DNA from 2 places in the Limnohabitans sp. Rim8 genome. Region 2 is predicted to be linked to the other one. Evidence: riboswitches for the same ligand, from Rfam matches in the RefSeq annotation. Region 2 holds a riboswitch; the other holds the start of a gene.
What was found. Region 2 has a riboswitch for glycine ahead of Q1M54_RS02750 (D-amino acid dehydrogenase). Riboswitches for the same ligand answer to the same signal wherever they lie in the genome.
Positions count from the first base shown of each region.

Region 1 (7,192 bases), on a different contig from region 2:
TGAACAAAGCCAGCTTTGACAAACTCAGCGCTGCCGACAAGCAAATCTTTTTGGACTCCGCCAAAGAAGCTGTCAAAGCCAACCGCGCCCGTGTTGACAAAGACGATGCCAACGGTGTGGCCGAGTTGCGCAAAAAAGGCATGAACATCATCGAGAACGTGGACAAGTCCAAGTTCATTGCCACCATGGGTCCAGCCATTGCTGAATTCGAAAAGCAGTTCGGCAAAGCCAACTTGGACCGCATCCGCAATTTCAAGTGATTTGAGTTTGCCCATGACGCCCGACCGGCTCAGGCTGGCGGGCGTTTTTCAATTTGGCCGAGAAACTCCCCATGAAACAATTATTTTTACGCCTTGAGCAACGGACCACCGCCTTCTCGATGATGGTCGCCTGCGCGATGATGGCTCTGGCCTCGGCATTTGCCATTCACCAAATCGTGACCCGCTTCATCCTGGAGTCTCCGGCAGAGTGGACCGAGGTGTTGATCCGCTTCAGCCTGATCTGGATGGTGTTTCTCGGCATTCCCACCGCTTTTCGCACCGGCTCCATGGTCAGCGTGGATTTGCTGTACCGCTTGAGCGGCCAACGCATGCGGCGGGTTTTGGATGCTGTGGTGGCCATCTCGGCACTGACGCTGTGCTGCATCATTTTGTGGTGGGGCTGGGACTATGCCAATCGGGGCAGCGTGCAGTCCATGATTGGCCTTGAGGGCGTTTCCATGTTCTGGGCCTACTTGGCTCTGCCAGTGGGCGCTGTGTTCAGCATCATCGGCATCATCGGCTTTTGGCTGGATCCCCAGCGCATGGAATTGGAGAACGCACAATGAGTTCAGTCATGCTTTTCACGATGCTGTTGTGCTTTGCACTGACAGTGTCAGTGGCCGTTTCGATTGGTTTGTCGGCGATTGTCGGCATCCAGATTGCCAACGCCAACATGCTCATTTCCGTCAAGGAAATGTTCAACTCTCTCAACAAATTTCCGCTGGCCGCCATTCCCTTCTTCATTTTGGCGGGCAACCTGATGGAGACCGGCGGCATTTCTCGCCGCTTGGTCGAGTTTGCCAAGAGCATCGTGGGTGGCATCCAGGGTGGCCTGCCCATCACCTGCGTGCTGACTTGCATGATTTTTGCTGCGGTTTCAGGCTCCTCAGTGGCCACCACCTTTGCCATTGGTGCCATCTTGATTCCCGCCCTGATCAAACACGGTTACCCCCGCCCCTGGGCCACGGCCTTGCAGGCCACCTCGGCTGAGTTGGGGGTGATCATTCCCCCATCTATCCCCATGATTTTGCTGGGCGTGAGTGCCGAACTCTCGATCGGCGAGCTGTTTGTGGCGGGCGTGGGGCCTGGCCTGCTGATTGGCTTTGCCCTGATGCTGTTTTGCTGGCTGTATGCAAAGTACAAAGGCTGGGGCAAAAACGACGGCGAGGGCCGCCTGAGCTTTGGCAAAGCCACTTGGCAAGCCAGCTGGGCTTTGCTCATGCCGGTGATTGTGCTCGGCGGCATTTATGGCGGCGTCTTCACACCCACCGAAGCGGCTGCCGTGGCGGTGCTTTACTCCTTCATTGTCGGCACCTTGATTTACCGCGAAATCGGTGTCAAAGACATGTACAACATCCTGCGCAAATCGGTGATTTCAAGCGCGGTGATCATGTTCATCATCGCCAACGCCGGGCTGTTTGCCTTTTTGATCACCCGTGCCGGTGTGCCCGCGGCCATTGGTGCCTGGCTGCAAGAGGTGCTGCAGTCACCCGTATATTTCTTGCTGGGCGTCAATGCGGCCTTGTTCATCATCGGCATGTTCATCGAGACCAGCGCGGCCATCATCGTGCTGGCCCCGATCCTGGTGCCGGTGGCGATCCACTTTGGCATCGACCCGATTCAATTCGGCATGGTGATGATCGTCAACCTGGCTTTAGGCATGATCACCCCGCCTTTTGGCGTGAACCTGTTTGCCGCGTGTACGGTGGCACGAATATCGCTGGACAGGATCATCAAAGACCTGATCCCCTTCATCGGGGTCATCTTGGGCTGCCTGATGCTGATCAGTTATGTACCAGAGGTATCACTGACCTTGCGCGACTGGATTTACAACAAATAAAGCTAGAATCAACCTCTGTCAGGAGAGTGCCTGACTTGTCTTCCCTCATGAAACAAGTCAGACCGCCGAAGGCGCAGGCGGTTTGAAAAACTGCTGAACGCTCAGGCAAAAGGACTGACAAAACGCTTTTCATCAAAGCGTTACCTCACTGGAGAGAGGTGCTGGGATATCGATCCACGGCATCCACCGAAGGAGCAACCCGCAGAACGTTTGGCTTTTAGGCTGAATGTCCCCGGCGAATCTCTCAGGTAAAGCGGACAGCGAGGGCAAGCGCTACAGCATGTGCTGTGGTTTTTCATTGCCCTTGGAGTTTTTGTGACCGCTGCTGCCGACTTGCTCACCACCCCTTTGAATGCACTGCACACCGAGCTGGGCGCCCGCATGGTGCCTTTTGCCGGTTACAGCATGCCCGTGCAATTCCCGGCAGGCTTGGTCGCTGAGCACCACCACACTCGCAGCGCGGCTGGCTTGTTCGATGTCTCGCACATGGGCCAGTTGTGCCTGAGCGGACCGGATGCTGCAGCCGCCTTCGAGAGCCTGATGCCGGTGGACGTGATGGGTCTTGGCCTGCACAAACAACGCTATGGCCTGTTGCTCAATGACGAGGGCGGCATCATCGACGACCTGATGTTCGTGAACCGCGATGTGGCCAACGGTGGCGACATTTTTGTGATCGTCAACGGCGCTTGCAAGCACGGCGATTTGGCCCACATCCAAGAGCGGATCGGCAGCCGCTGCACCATCACGCCGCAATTTGACCGCGCCTTGCTCGCCCTGCAAGGCCCGCAAGCGGTGATCGCTTTGCAACGGTTCTTGCCGGGTGTCGAAAAGCTGGTGTTCATGACCGGCGCAGCTTTTAATGTGGATGGCGCAGACCTGTATGTGACGCGCAGCGGCTACACCGGCGAGGACGGTTTTGAAATTTCTCTGCCCGCCCACGCTGCCGAGGCTTTTGCCCGCCGCCTGCTGGCCCAGCCCGAAGTCAAGCCCGTTGGCCTGGGCGCCCGCAACTCATTGCGCTTGGAAGCCGGGCTGTGCCTGTACGGCAACGACATCGACACCACCACCACCCCGGTCGAAGCGGGCTTGAACTGGGCCATGCAAAAGGTGCGCCGCACCGGTGGTGCGCGTGCGGGCGGCTTTCCGGGTGCGACCAAGGTGCTGGCTCAACTCGATGGCACAGCCCCAGCGCAACGCTTGCGCGTGGGCCTCATCGGCCTAGAACGTGTGCCGGTGCGCGAGCATGTCGAGTTGCACAACGACGCAGGTCAGAAGGTGGGCGAAGTCACCAGCGGCCTGCTCGCTCCCACCGCCGACCAGCCCGTGGCGCTGGCCTATGTGCAGGCAGAATATGCAGCGTCGGGCACACGTCTGAACGCCATGGTGCGCGGCAAAGCCGTGCCCATGCAAATCAGCCCCCTGCCCTTCGTGCCCAACCGCTATTACCGTGGTTAAAGCCTCACTTCATCGTTAATTGGGGTCAGATCCCAATTAAATGTCACCAATTCAACACTCAAGGAGCCCCCTCATGATCAAGTACACCGAAGACCACGAATGGTTGCACATTGACGGCGACACCGCTGTCGTGGGCATCACCCACCATGCGCAAGATGCGCTGGGCGATGTGGTGTTTGTCGACCTGCCCGAAGTGGGCAAGTCCTTTGCAGCAAAAGATGTTGCGGGCGTCGTCGAGTCGGTCAAAGCCGCCGCCGATGTTTACATGCCTGTGGACGGTGAAGTCACCGAAGTGAACGAAGAACTGCGCGGCGACCCATCACTGGCCAACACCGACCCACTGGGCAAAGGCTGGTTCTTCAAGGTCAAGTTGTCCAACCCGGCACAAACCGATGCTTTGCTGGACGAGACGGCTTACAAAGCGTTTTCTGCAGCTTGAAAGATTAAACGGAGCCACGCATGCTGATGTCCACCCTCAAGCCCTTGGGCGAACTCGAAAACCCATCCGAATTCATCGCCCGCCACATTGGCATCAGCGCTGCCGACGAACAGCACATGCTGAGCGTGATCGGTGAGGCATCGCGCCGGTCGCTGATCGAATCCATCGTGCCGCGCAGCATCGCCCGCGCCCAGGACATGGTCTTGCCTGCGCCCCTCACCGAAGCAGCCGCTCTGGCCGAACTCAAAACCCTGGCGCAAAAAAACCGCCTGCTCAAAAGCCACATCGGTCAAGGCTATTACGGCACGCACACGCCGGGCGTCATCTTGCGCAACATCCTGGAAAACCCCGCTTGGTACACCGCCTACACGCCCTACCAGGCTGAAATTTCACAAGGTCGCATGGAAGCGTTGGTCAACTTCCAGACCATGGTGTGCGACCTGACGGGCATGCCGATTGCCAATGCCTCGATGCTGGACGAAGCCACTGCGGCGGCCGAAGCCATGACGCTGGCCAAGCGCTCGGTCAAAGCCAAGGGCAACCGCTTCATCGTCGCAGGCGACGCCCACCCGCAGACCATCGAGGTGATCCGCACGCGCGCAGAGCCTCTGGGCATTGAAGTGGTGCTGGCCGAGAGCGAAGCGCAGTGGAACGAGTTGCTGGACGGCGACGATTATTTTGCAGTGTTGGAGCAGTACCCGTCGACCACCGGACGCTTGGGTCAAGACACTGGGGACACCCTCAAAGTGCACGCCAAGAACGCGGCTTACATCGTGGCCGCTGATTTGCTCGCGCTGACCCTGCTCATGCCACCGGGCGAATGGGATGGTGGCGGTGCCAACGGTGCCGACATTGTGGTGGGCACCACCCAGCGCTTTGGCATGCCCATGGGCGCGGGCGGTCCGCACGCGGCCTTCATGGCCTGCCGTGACGAATACAAGCGCTCTCTGCCTGGCCGCTTGGTGGGCGTGAGTGTGGACGCACACGGCAACCCGGCATACCGCCTAGCTCTGCAAACCCGCGAACAGCACATTCGCCGCGAAAAAGCCACCAGCAACATCTGCACCGCGCAAGTGTTGCCCGCCGTGGTGGCCAGCATGTACGCCGTCTACCACGGTCCGCAGGGCTTGAAGCGCATTGCGCAGCGCGTGGCCAGCTACACCGCAGTCTTGGCCAACGGACTCCAGCAGATGGGCTACACACGGGTCCATGAGAACGCTTTTGACACCCTGAGCCTGCAAGTCGGCGCAGATCGCGCGCGTGAATTGGCGCAACGGGCTGTGCAGCGCGGTTTGAACATCCGGGTGGTGTGGGAAGAATATGTGGGTCTCTCGCTCGACGAAACCACCACCCGCGATGACATCCAACGCCTTTGGGAAATATTCGCCAGCAGCGGTCAGCCGCTGCCGAGCTGGGAACAGTTTGAAAAAGGCGTCGCCCCGCTCATTCCCGATTCCCTGCAGCGCACCAGCCCCTTCCTCACGCACCCAGTGTTCAACCGCTACCACAGCGAGACCGGCATGCTGCGCTACATCCGCCAGTTGTCCGACAAAGACCTGGCGCTGGACCGCAGCATGATCCCGCTGGGCAGCTGCACCATGAAGCTCAACGCCACCAGCGAGATGATCCCCATCACCTGGCCCGAGTTCGCGGGCGTCCACCCCTTTGCCCCGGCCGACCAACTGGCGGGCTACCAACTTTTGGACCAGCAGCTGCGCGACTGGCTGTGCCAGGCCACTGGCTACAAAGGCATCAGCCTGCAGCCCAATGCCGGATCGCAAGGCGAATACGCAGGACTCTTGGTCATTCAGGCCTACCACCGCGCCCAAGGCCAGGGCCACCGCAACATTTGCCTGATCCCTTCCAGCGCGCACGGCACCAACCCCGCCAGCGCCCAGATGGTCGGCATGACCGTGGTGGTCACCAAGTGCGACGACAACGGTAACGTGGACATGAACGACCTGCAGGTCAAGTGCGAGCAACACAGCGCCAACCTGGCTGCGGTGATGATCACCTACCCCAGCACCCACGGTGTGTTCGAGACGCAAGTCAAAGCCTTGTGCGAATTGGTGCACCAACATGGCGGGCGCGTTTACGTGGACGGCGCGAACATGAACGCGCTGGTGGGCGTGGCCGCACCCGGCGAGTTCGGCGGCGACGTGAGCCACCTGAACCTGCACAAGACCTTCTGCATCCCTCACGGCGGTGGTGGCCCCGGCGTCGGCCCCGTGTGCGTGGTGGAAGACCTGGTGCCTTATTTGCCGGGCCACGCCACGGGCGGCTTGCCAGTCAATGGGGTGGGCGCAGTCAGTGCTGCCCCCCTGGGCAATGCCGCTGTGCTGCCCATCAGTTGGATGTACTGCCGCATGATGGGCGCCCAAGGCCTGAAACACGCGACCGAGGCGGCAATTTTGGCGGCCAACTACATCAGCAAGCGCTTGGCCGACCATTACCCCACCCTGTACGCCAGTGAAAACGGTCGTGTCGCCCACGAGTGCATTTTGGATTTGCGCGGCTTGAAGGACACCAGCGGCGTGATGGCCGAAGACGTGGCCAAGCGCCTGATGGACTATGGCTTTCATGCGCCCACGCTGAGCTTCCCTGTGGCCAACACCTTGATGGTCGAGCCCACCGAGAGCGAAACGCTGGAGGAGATCGACCGCTTCATCGACGCGATGATCGCCATCCGCGAAGAAATCCGCCTCATCGAAAACGGCAACTGGCCGCAAGACAACAACCCACTCAAAAACGCGCCACACACCGCGGACAGCCTGCTGGGCAACGAATGGAACCGTCCTTACAGCCGTGAAATCGGTGCGGCCCAAGCCCAGCGCCTGCCCGGCAGCGTGAAGTACTGGCCGCAAGTGGGCCGCGTCGACAACGTGTATGGTGACCGCAACCTGTTTTGCAGCTGCATTCCTGTCAGCGACTACACCTGATCCAAGCCCAAAGGACCCTTTGCATGCCCCCCATGCCCACCGCCACTGTCTGACCATGCCGCTTCAAATCCTGCCGGTTGACTACCAAAACCCCTCACACCGGACTGCGCTGGTGATGTTGCTGGACGCCTATGCCCAAGACCCCATGGGGGGTGGAGAAGGACTTGCGCAGGAAGTGAAAGCGCGCCTGTGCGATGACCTGGCTGGCCGCACCGACACGGCCAGTTTCATCGCTTGGCTTGGCGATGCACCCGTGGGC
Region 1 is NZ_CALPTI020000007.1:837-8,028, forward strand. Features, by position in the region: gene Q1M54_RS06530 (TRAP transporter substrate-binding protein) at 1-260, shown strand, start outside; gene Q1M54_RS06535 (TRAP transporter small permease) at 332-826, shown strand; gene Q1M54_RS06540 (TRAP transporter large permease) at 823-2,100, shown strand; glycine riboswitch at 2,110-2,227, shown strand; glycine riboswitch at 2,239-2,371, shown strand; gene gcvT (glycine cleavage system aminomethyltransferase GcvT) at 2,416-3,555, shown strand; gene gcvH (glycine cleavage system protein GcvH) at 3,629-3,994, shown strand; gene gcvP (aminomethyl-transferring glycine dehydrogenase) at 4,015-6,933, shown strand; gene Q1M54_RS06560 (GNAT family N-acetyltransferase) at 6,989-7,192, shown strand, end outside.
Region 1: it holds a riboswitch for glycine, as region 2 does, so the genes downstream of both, gcvT (glycine cleavage system aminomethyltransferase GcvT) here and Q1M54_RS02750 (D-amino acid dehydrogenase) in region 2, are expected to answer to the same signal.

Region 2 (7,192 bases):
GGACGTCATTGCACGCACGCTCAACAACACCTTAGCCAAACACCTCGGACAGACGGTGATCGTCGAAAACCTGGGTGGAGCCAGTGGCGGTATCGCTGGCCAAAAGGTTTTGAACAGCCCCGCCGATGGACACATGATCTTTCAGGGTTCACCCAATGAATTGATCTTGGCACCTTTGGCCAATGCAGCCATCAAGTACAAGCCCGAAGATTTTCGACTTGTGCAGATGATCAGCATCAATCCTCTTGTGGTGCTTGCACGCAAAGATTTCCCCGCCGCAAATGGCGATGAATTGATCGCTTACGCTAAAAAGGCAGCTGCTGAGGGTAAGCCTCTGACATACGCCAGCGTCGGTCTCGGCTCTCTCTACCACTTGATGGGTGAGCACATGTCATCGATCACAGGCATTCCTATGACGCATATCCCCTACAAAGGCGGTGCTGCAGCTGTACAAGATTTGATGGGTGGACAAGTCGATATTTTCATGACGCCTTATGGCAAAGGTCAGGTTCAGCTGGTTGAGGATGGCAAGCTCAGGGCTCCCGCTGTCGTATCAGCAGAGCGACAAGCGCTTTTCAGCAAAGTACCAACTTTGAATGAGAGCAAAGCACTCAAGGGCTTTGTCTTTGATACCTGGGCAGGCTACTTTGTCCACAAAGATACGCCAGAGCCAGTGGTTCAGGCTTTGCACAAAGCTTTGAGTGACGTGGCCAGCGATCCAACCATCAAGAGCGCATTGGAAGCTCAAGCCATGATCGTCCCCCGTCCACAAACTTTGTCCGTATTGGGCAAGCTTTATTCAGATAACACGGCCAGGTACCGCGCCATCGCCAAATCGATGGGCTTACAAGCCCAATAACGAAAGCGTTGGATGCAAGACAGCAACTATCTCGCGCATTCTTGGGTGCAGCGCGTTGGTGATTTTATTCAGATCCGTCGTGATATCCATGCGCGCCCTGAACTGGCCTTCGAAGAGCATCAGACCGCTTCTTTGGTTGCCGACAAGTTGAATGGCTGGGGTTATGAGGTCACAACCGGTTTGGGTGGAACGGGCGTCGTGGGAACATTGCGCCGTGGTCAACAGGGCAAGTCCATTGGCCTGCGGGCGGACATGGATGCACTGCCAATCTCAGAGGTAGGCTCTAGCCCCTGGAAAAGTCAAGTCCCTGGAATCATGCACGCTTGTGGCCATGATGGACACACAGCCATGCTTTTAGCGGCCGCCAAGCTGATCGCTGAAGACCTTGAATTTGATGGAACGGTTCACCTGATTTTTCAGCCTGCCGAGGAAGGGGCTGGTGGTGCGCTGAAAATGATGGCCGATGGTCTGTTTGATCAGTTTCCATGCGATGCCGTATTTGCGATGCACAACATGCCAGGCGTTGAAGCCGGTCGCTTGGAGTTCCGAAAAGGTTCAGCGATGGCTTCCAGCGACAACGTGACCATCACTGTGAATGGACGGGGTGGACATGGTGCGTTTCCTCATGAGGCAGTAGATACAGTGGTGGCCGCGTCTTCGATCGTCATGGCGCTCCAGACGATCGTGTCACGCAATGTCGACCCACAGAAGACGTCCGTGGTGACGGTCGGGGCCATCCACGCGGGCATCGCCAATAACGTGATTCCGCAGACTGCCACGCTTGAGCTGAGCATCAGAGCGCTCGACACAGAAATTCGAGCCCTGCTCAAAGAGAGAATTCTGGCGCTGGTTAAGCTTCAGGCAGAAAGCTACGGGGTGCAAGCTGCCATCGACTGGAGAGAAGGGTATGCTGTGCTGGTCAATACGCCTGATGAGACTGAATTCGCGACGCAGGTCGCCACCAAGGTTTTTGGCACGCATCAGGTTGAGCCCAACGGACCTGCCTATACAGCCAGCGAAGACTTCGCATTCATGCTGCAGCAAGTACCTGGCAGCTACATTTTTATCGGCAACGGCGGTCCGGGAACTCGTGGTGCGTGTCACGTCCATAACCCTGGCTATGACTTCAACGATGAACTCATCGCACCAGGAGCGGCATTTTGGCTGGCCTTGGTGGGTGAGTATCTAAAAAAAATGGATCCCCAAAAATAGATGCTCGATAAACCAGTGGCGGCCTTTTTTGAATGTCGTCATGATTCTTTTTGAAGGGTGAGGCATGCACTGGTTCAGGCACACCTCAACACCGTGAATGATTGAAAACCATCGACCTTGTGTCGACATGTGATCGGGAGAGACTGCCACCGCGCTCGCGGCAGGCAGCGCCGAAGGAGCAACCGCCCCGGAAACTCTCAGGCCAAAGGACCGGTCACATGCCAATTCTCTGAAGAGCTGCTGGCGTTTCGTCCGCCAGTGCACCGAAGGAGCAAGCGACGCGCAGCTGTGCGCAGCGTGAATCTCTCAGGTTCTGAACAGAGGGGGCGCTTGGCGGCAGCGACTTGCTGACGCCAAGCTTCCATCCTTGACGTTGTAGAAAGCTCTTTTGTCATGAAAACCATTGCAGTCATCGGTGGCGGCATCACCGGCGTTACCACCGCCTACGCCCTGGCCAAACGCGGATTTGCCGTCACCCTGTTCGAGCGCCATCGCTACGCCGCTATGGAAACCTCGTTTGCCAACGGCGGTCAATTGTCCGCCTCCAACGCCGAGGTCTGGACCCACTGGTCCACCATCCTCAAAGGCATCCAATGGATGCTCAAAAGCGATGCACCTTTGTTGGTCAACCCTGCGCCCACATGGCACAAACTGTCATGGTTTGCGGAGTTCATCGCGGCAATGCCTCATTACGAGCGCAACACCGTCGAGACAGCCCGCTTGGCCGTGGCTGCTCGGCAACATCTGTTTGCATGGGCGCAAGAAGAAGGCATCGACTTTGACTTGAAGAAAGAAGGCATCTTGCACATCTACCGCGACAAGCAGGGCTTTGACCACGCCGGTCGCGTCTCGGCATTGCTGGCCCAAGGTGGCTTGCCACGCCGAGCGGTGACGCCCGAAGAAATGAAAGCCATCGAACCCACCTTGGCTGGTGACTACTACGGCGGCTACTTCACCGAGAGCGATTCGACCGGCGACATCCACAAATTTACACACGGCCTGGCCGAAGCGGCAGAACGTCTGGGTGTGAAAACTTTGTACGGTCAAGACGTCAAGACGGTCAGCAGCGATGGTCAGCAAGCCATCATCACCGTCGCAGGCGATGACGGCAGCCTGGTGCACACCTTCGATGGCATGGTGGTCTGCGCCGGTGTGGCCAGCCGAGATTTCGCGGCGCAGCTGGGTGACCGCGTCAATATCTACCCCGTCAAAGGCTATTCGATCACCGTCAACTTGAACGATGAAAAAAGCCAGGCCGGTGCGCCCAACGTGAGCTTGCTCGACGACGAAACCAAATTGGTGACCAGCCGTTTGGGCCTGAACCGTTTCCGCGTGGCGGGCACAGCCGAGTTCAATGGCGTGAACCGCGACATCCGAGCGGACCGCATCCGCCCCTTGATCGAGTGGGTGGAGCAATGCTTCCCCAAAATTGACACCCGCTCGGTGGTGCCATGGGCCGGACTGCGCCCCATGATGCCCAACATGATGCCCCGCGTGGGCCCTGGTCGCAAAGCCAATGTGTTCTACAACACCGGCCATGGCCACCTGGGCTGGACGCTGTCGGCCGTGACCGCTGACGTGGTGGCCAGCGAGGTGCAAGCAAGGAAGTCTGAATTGAAGGTCAGCCAGGTTTTGCAAATGGTTTGAACAGTTTTTTGAAATTGAATCCGAGCGCTGTCCACGCTGCGAGCCAATCGATGGAATTTTTTCCAACGATTGGCTCCAAATGATTCACAGAGCGCATTGAAAAGATGTTCGATTTTCCAAAATCGGTTACCTACACCCCACCCTCAAACTCTTAAAAGTATCCCTTGAAAATGCGCTTGATACACTGAAGCAAATGGGTATGATGGTTTGAAGGAAAAATAGGCGGCACCCTTTCCAGATTGACTTTCTAAAAACCCTTCTTCGAAAGAGCACATGAAATTTGGAGATTTCGTCAAAGTCAAATCTTTGTCAGACACGCAAAATTTCAAAGAAAACTTGAATCGGCTGGGCTTGCAAATGCCTTGCGATGACCATCTGGAATCGGGTGACACCGCGGCCATGGCCCAAGCTCTGACGGTTTCCGGTCTCAAAATTGGCAACCGTTATGCCATTCACCCGATGGAAGGTTGGGATGGCCAACCCGATGGCAACCCCTCCGACAACACCCGCCGCCGCTGGACTTTATTCGGCAGATCTGGCGCCAAAATGATTTGGGGGGGCGAAGCAGTTGCTGTTCGCCACGATGGGCGCGCCAACCCCAAACAATTGGTCATGAACGCCCATACCCAATCGGGTATTGCGCAACTGCGCGAGGGCCTTGTGCAGGCGCACCGCGACAGCATGGGAAGCGATAAAGATCTGGTGATTGGTTTGCAGTTGACACATTCGGGGCGTTTTTGCAAACCCAATCTTGAAACGCTCATGGAGCCAAGGGTGCTTTACCACCACCCTCTGCTGGATGGCCGCTTTGGCCCGAAAGAAAACATTGTTCTCATGTCTGATGGTGACATTCACCAACTGATCGATGACTATGTTTTAGCAGCGAAGCGTGCGTGGGAATGTGGTTTTCAATTCGTCGATCTCAAGCACTGCCACGGCTATTTAGGGCATGAGTTTTTGTCTGCGAAAACGCGTGACGGTGAATTTGGTGGATCGATGCAAAACCGAACCCGTTTCATCCGAAAACTGGCAGAAGGCATAAGAGCTGAGGTGCCTGGCTTGGCGCTTGGCGTGCGGTTGTCGGCAGTTGATTTTTTGCCCTTCAAAGCAGATCCGAATCTGTCTGACAGTAACGCTCTCGGACCTGGCATTCCCGTTGATTTCGCAAACGCTCTTCCCTACCGCTACGGATTTGGAGTCAACGAACTCAACCCGATGCTTCACGCCTTAGACGAAACAGTTCAGTTTCTCAAAGTCCTTGAATCACTCGACATTTCATTGGTCAATGTGACAGTCGGAAGTCCTTACTACACACCCCACGTCACTCGCCCAGCCCTCTACCCACCATCCGATGGCTACCAGCCGCCAGAGGACCCATTGATCGGCGTCATGCGGCATCTTGAAATCGTTCGAGACTTGAAAAAAATGTTTCCTGCAATGGCTTTTGTTGGCAGTGGTTACACCTACCTGCAAGAATTTCTGCCCTACGTCGCGCAAGCTGCAGTCAAACAAGGCTGGACGGATTTTGTTGGCCTAGGCCGAATGGTATTGGCTTACCCCGAGTTACCAGCGGATGTGTTGGCTGGTCGGATCATGCAGCGCAAGCGGCTGTGCCGCACATTCAGCGACTGCACCACAGCGCCGCGCAATGGCATGGTGTCAGGCTGCTATCCGCTGGATGCCCATTACAAAAAGTCACCTCAAATGGCCATCCTCACCCAAGTGAAAAAAGCCGCCAAGCTGTCCTAGGGTATGTCCTAGGTGCTGCTGGCTTGATTTCAATTGACGCCAAAAATAATGAACCTTATAAAGAAATTAGAAAATTAAAAGCACCAAGCCAATCTATCAGTTTTGATAGATGACAGGTGTTTGAACGGTCATCGCAACATTTGGAGTCAACATGCCTATTTTTCGCCGATCAGTTCTTTTGTCTTTGGCTTGCCTCACCTCATTGACACCATGGATTGCGAGTGCACAAGGCTCTTATCCCAACAAACCGATTCGTGTCATCGTTCCATTTGCAGCTGGCAGCACCACCGACATCATTGCCCGCGCCATTTCCGACAAAATGAGTCAAAGCATGGGACAACCACTGGTGATTGACAACCGCGGAGGCGCCAGCGGAACCATAGGACAGCAAGCCGTCGCCACAGCTGCCCCCGATGGTTACACCATCATGATTCACTCCTCATCACACACAGTCAGTCCTTCAACATTCGCCAAATTGCCTTTTGACACTCTGAACGATTTTGTGGGTGTAACGCCAATATCCAGCACCCCCAATGTGTTGGTGATGTCGCCGTCCAAAAACATCAAGACACTGCAAGAATTGTTGACTGCGGCACGGGCCAAGCCGGGAGGGATGAATTTTGCGTCTGCTGGCCAAGGCAGTGCCACCCATTTGAACGCTGAAAAGTTTAAATTGGCAGCCAAGATAGAGGCGACCAACATCCCATTCAAAGGTTCGAGTGAAGCGGTGACCGAGGTCATGTCGGGTCGTGTGGACTATTACTTCTCTCCCATAGCGCCGGTGATCGGTCAAATTAAAGGTGGCCAATTGGTTGCATTGGCCGTGGGCTCACCCAAACGTGCAAGTGCCTTGCCTCAAGTGCCCACGACTGCAGAGGCAGGTGTTCCCGGCTCAGAGTTCAACTTTTGGATTGGCATGATGGCCCCGGCGAAAACGCCCAAAGACATCGTCAACCGTTTGAATGAAGAGGTCATCAAAGCGCTCGCCACCGCCGAAGTCAAAGAACGATTCGCCACATTGGGAGCCGATGCTTGGACGATGCGTCCCGATCAATTTGATGCTTATATCCGCGATGAAATCAAAACAAATGCTGTTCTGGTCAAAGCCGCTGGACTTTCACCAGCCCCTTGAGGCGCAAGCAGCCCACAGCAAACGCTTTGATTTCTGATGACCGAAATGCTTGTCGAAAGAAAAGCCAAGGTGACTGTTGAATCCTTTACCTTTGTAATTTAAGTCTGTGTCTTTTACCTTAAAACTTCCACAGGCCACGGGCGATTTAGCCAACTACAAGCTCATTGGCAACCCGCCACCGAGCCCCCCAACACGCACGCCCTTCAACCGCATTGCCTTCTCGGCTGCTCATGTGGTGTCGAACCCATTGGCTGCAGGAGATCCTTGGCACCAATGTGCATTGGATTGGGATGCCACCATCGAATACAGACGCCATTTGTGGTCTTTGGGAATGGGTGTGGCCGAAGCCATGGACACTGCACAACGCGGCATGGGTTTGGACTGGACGAGCTCCCTGGAACTTATTCGCCGCACTTTGGATGCGGCCAAGGATTTTCCTGGAGCGCAAGTGGCCTCAGGCTGCGGAACAGATCATCTCTCCATGGACGAGCTCAAAAACGTAGACGATGTGATTGCCGGCTACGAAGCGCAAATGGAGGCGATTGAAAAGTTAGGCGGAAAACTCATCATCATGGCCAGCCGTGCGCTTGCAC
Region 2 is NZ_CALPTI020000003.1:48,743-55,934, reverse strand. Features, by position in the region: gene Q1M54_RS02760 (tripartite tricarboxylate transporter substrate binding protein) at 1-859, shown strand, start outside; gene Q1M54_RS02755 (M20 aminoacylase family protein) at 872-2,071, shown strand; glycine riboswitch at 2,196-2,294, shown strand; gene Q1M54_RS02750 (D-amino acid dehydrogenase) at 2,465-3,718, shown strand; gene Q1M54_RS02745 (NADH:flavin oxidoreductase) at 3,992-5,467, shown strand; gene Q1M54_RS02740 (tripartite tricarboxylate transporter substrate binding protein) at 5,619-6,599, shown strand; gene Q1M54_RS02735 (dihydrodipicolinate synthase family protein) at 6,706-7,192, shown strand, end outside.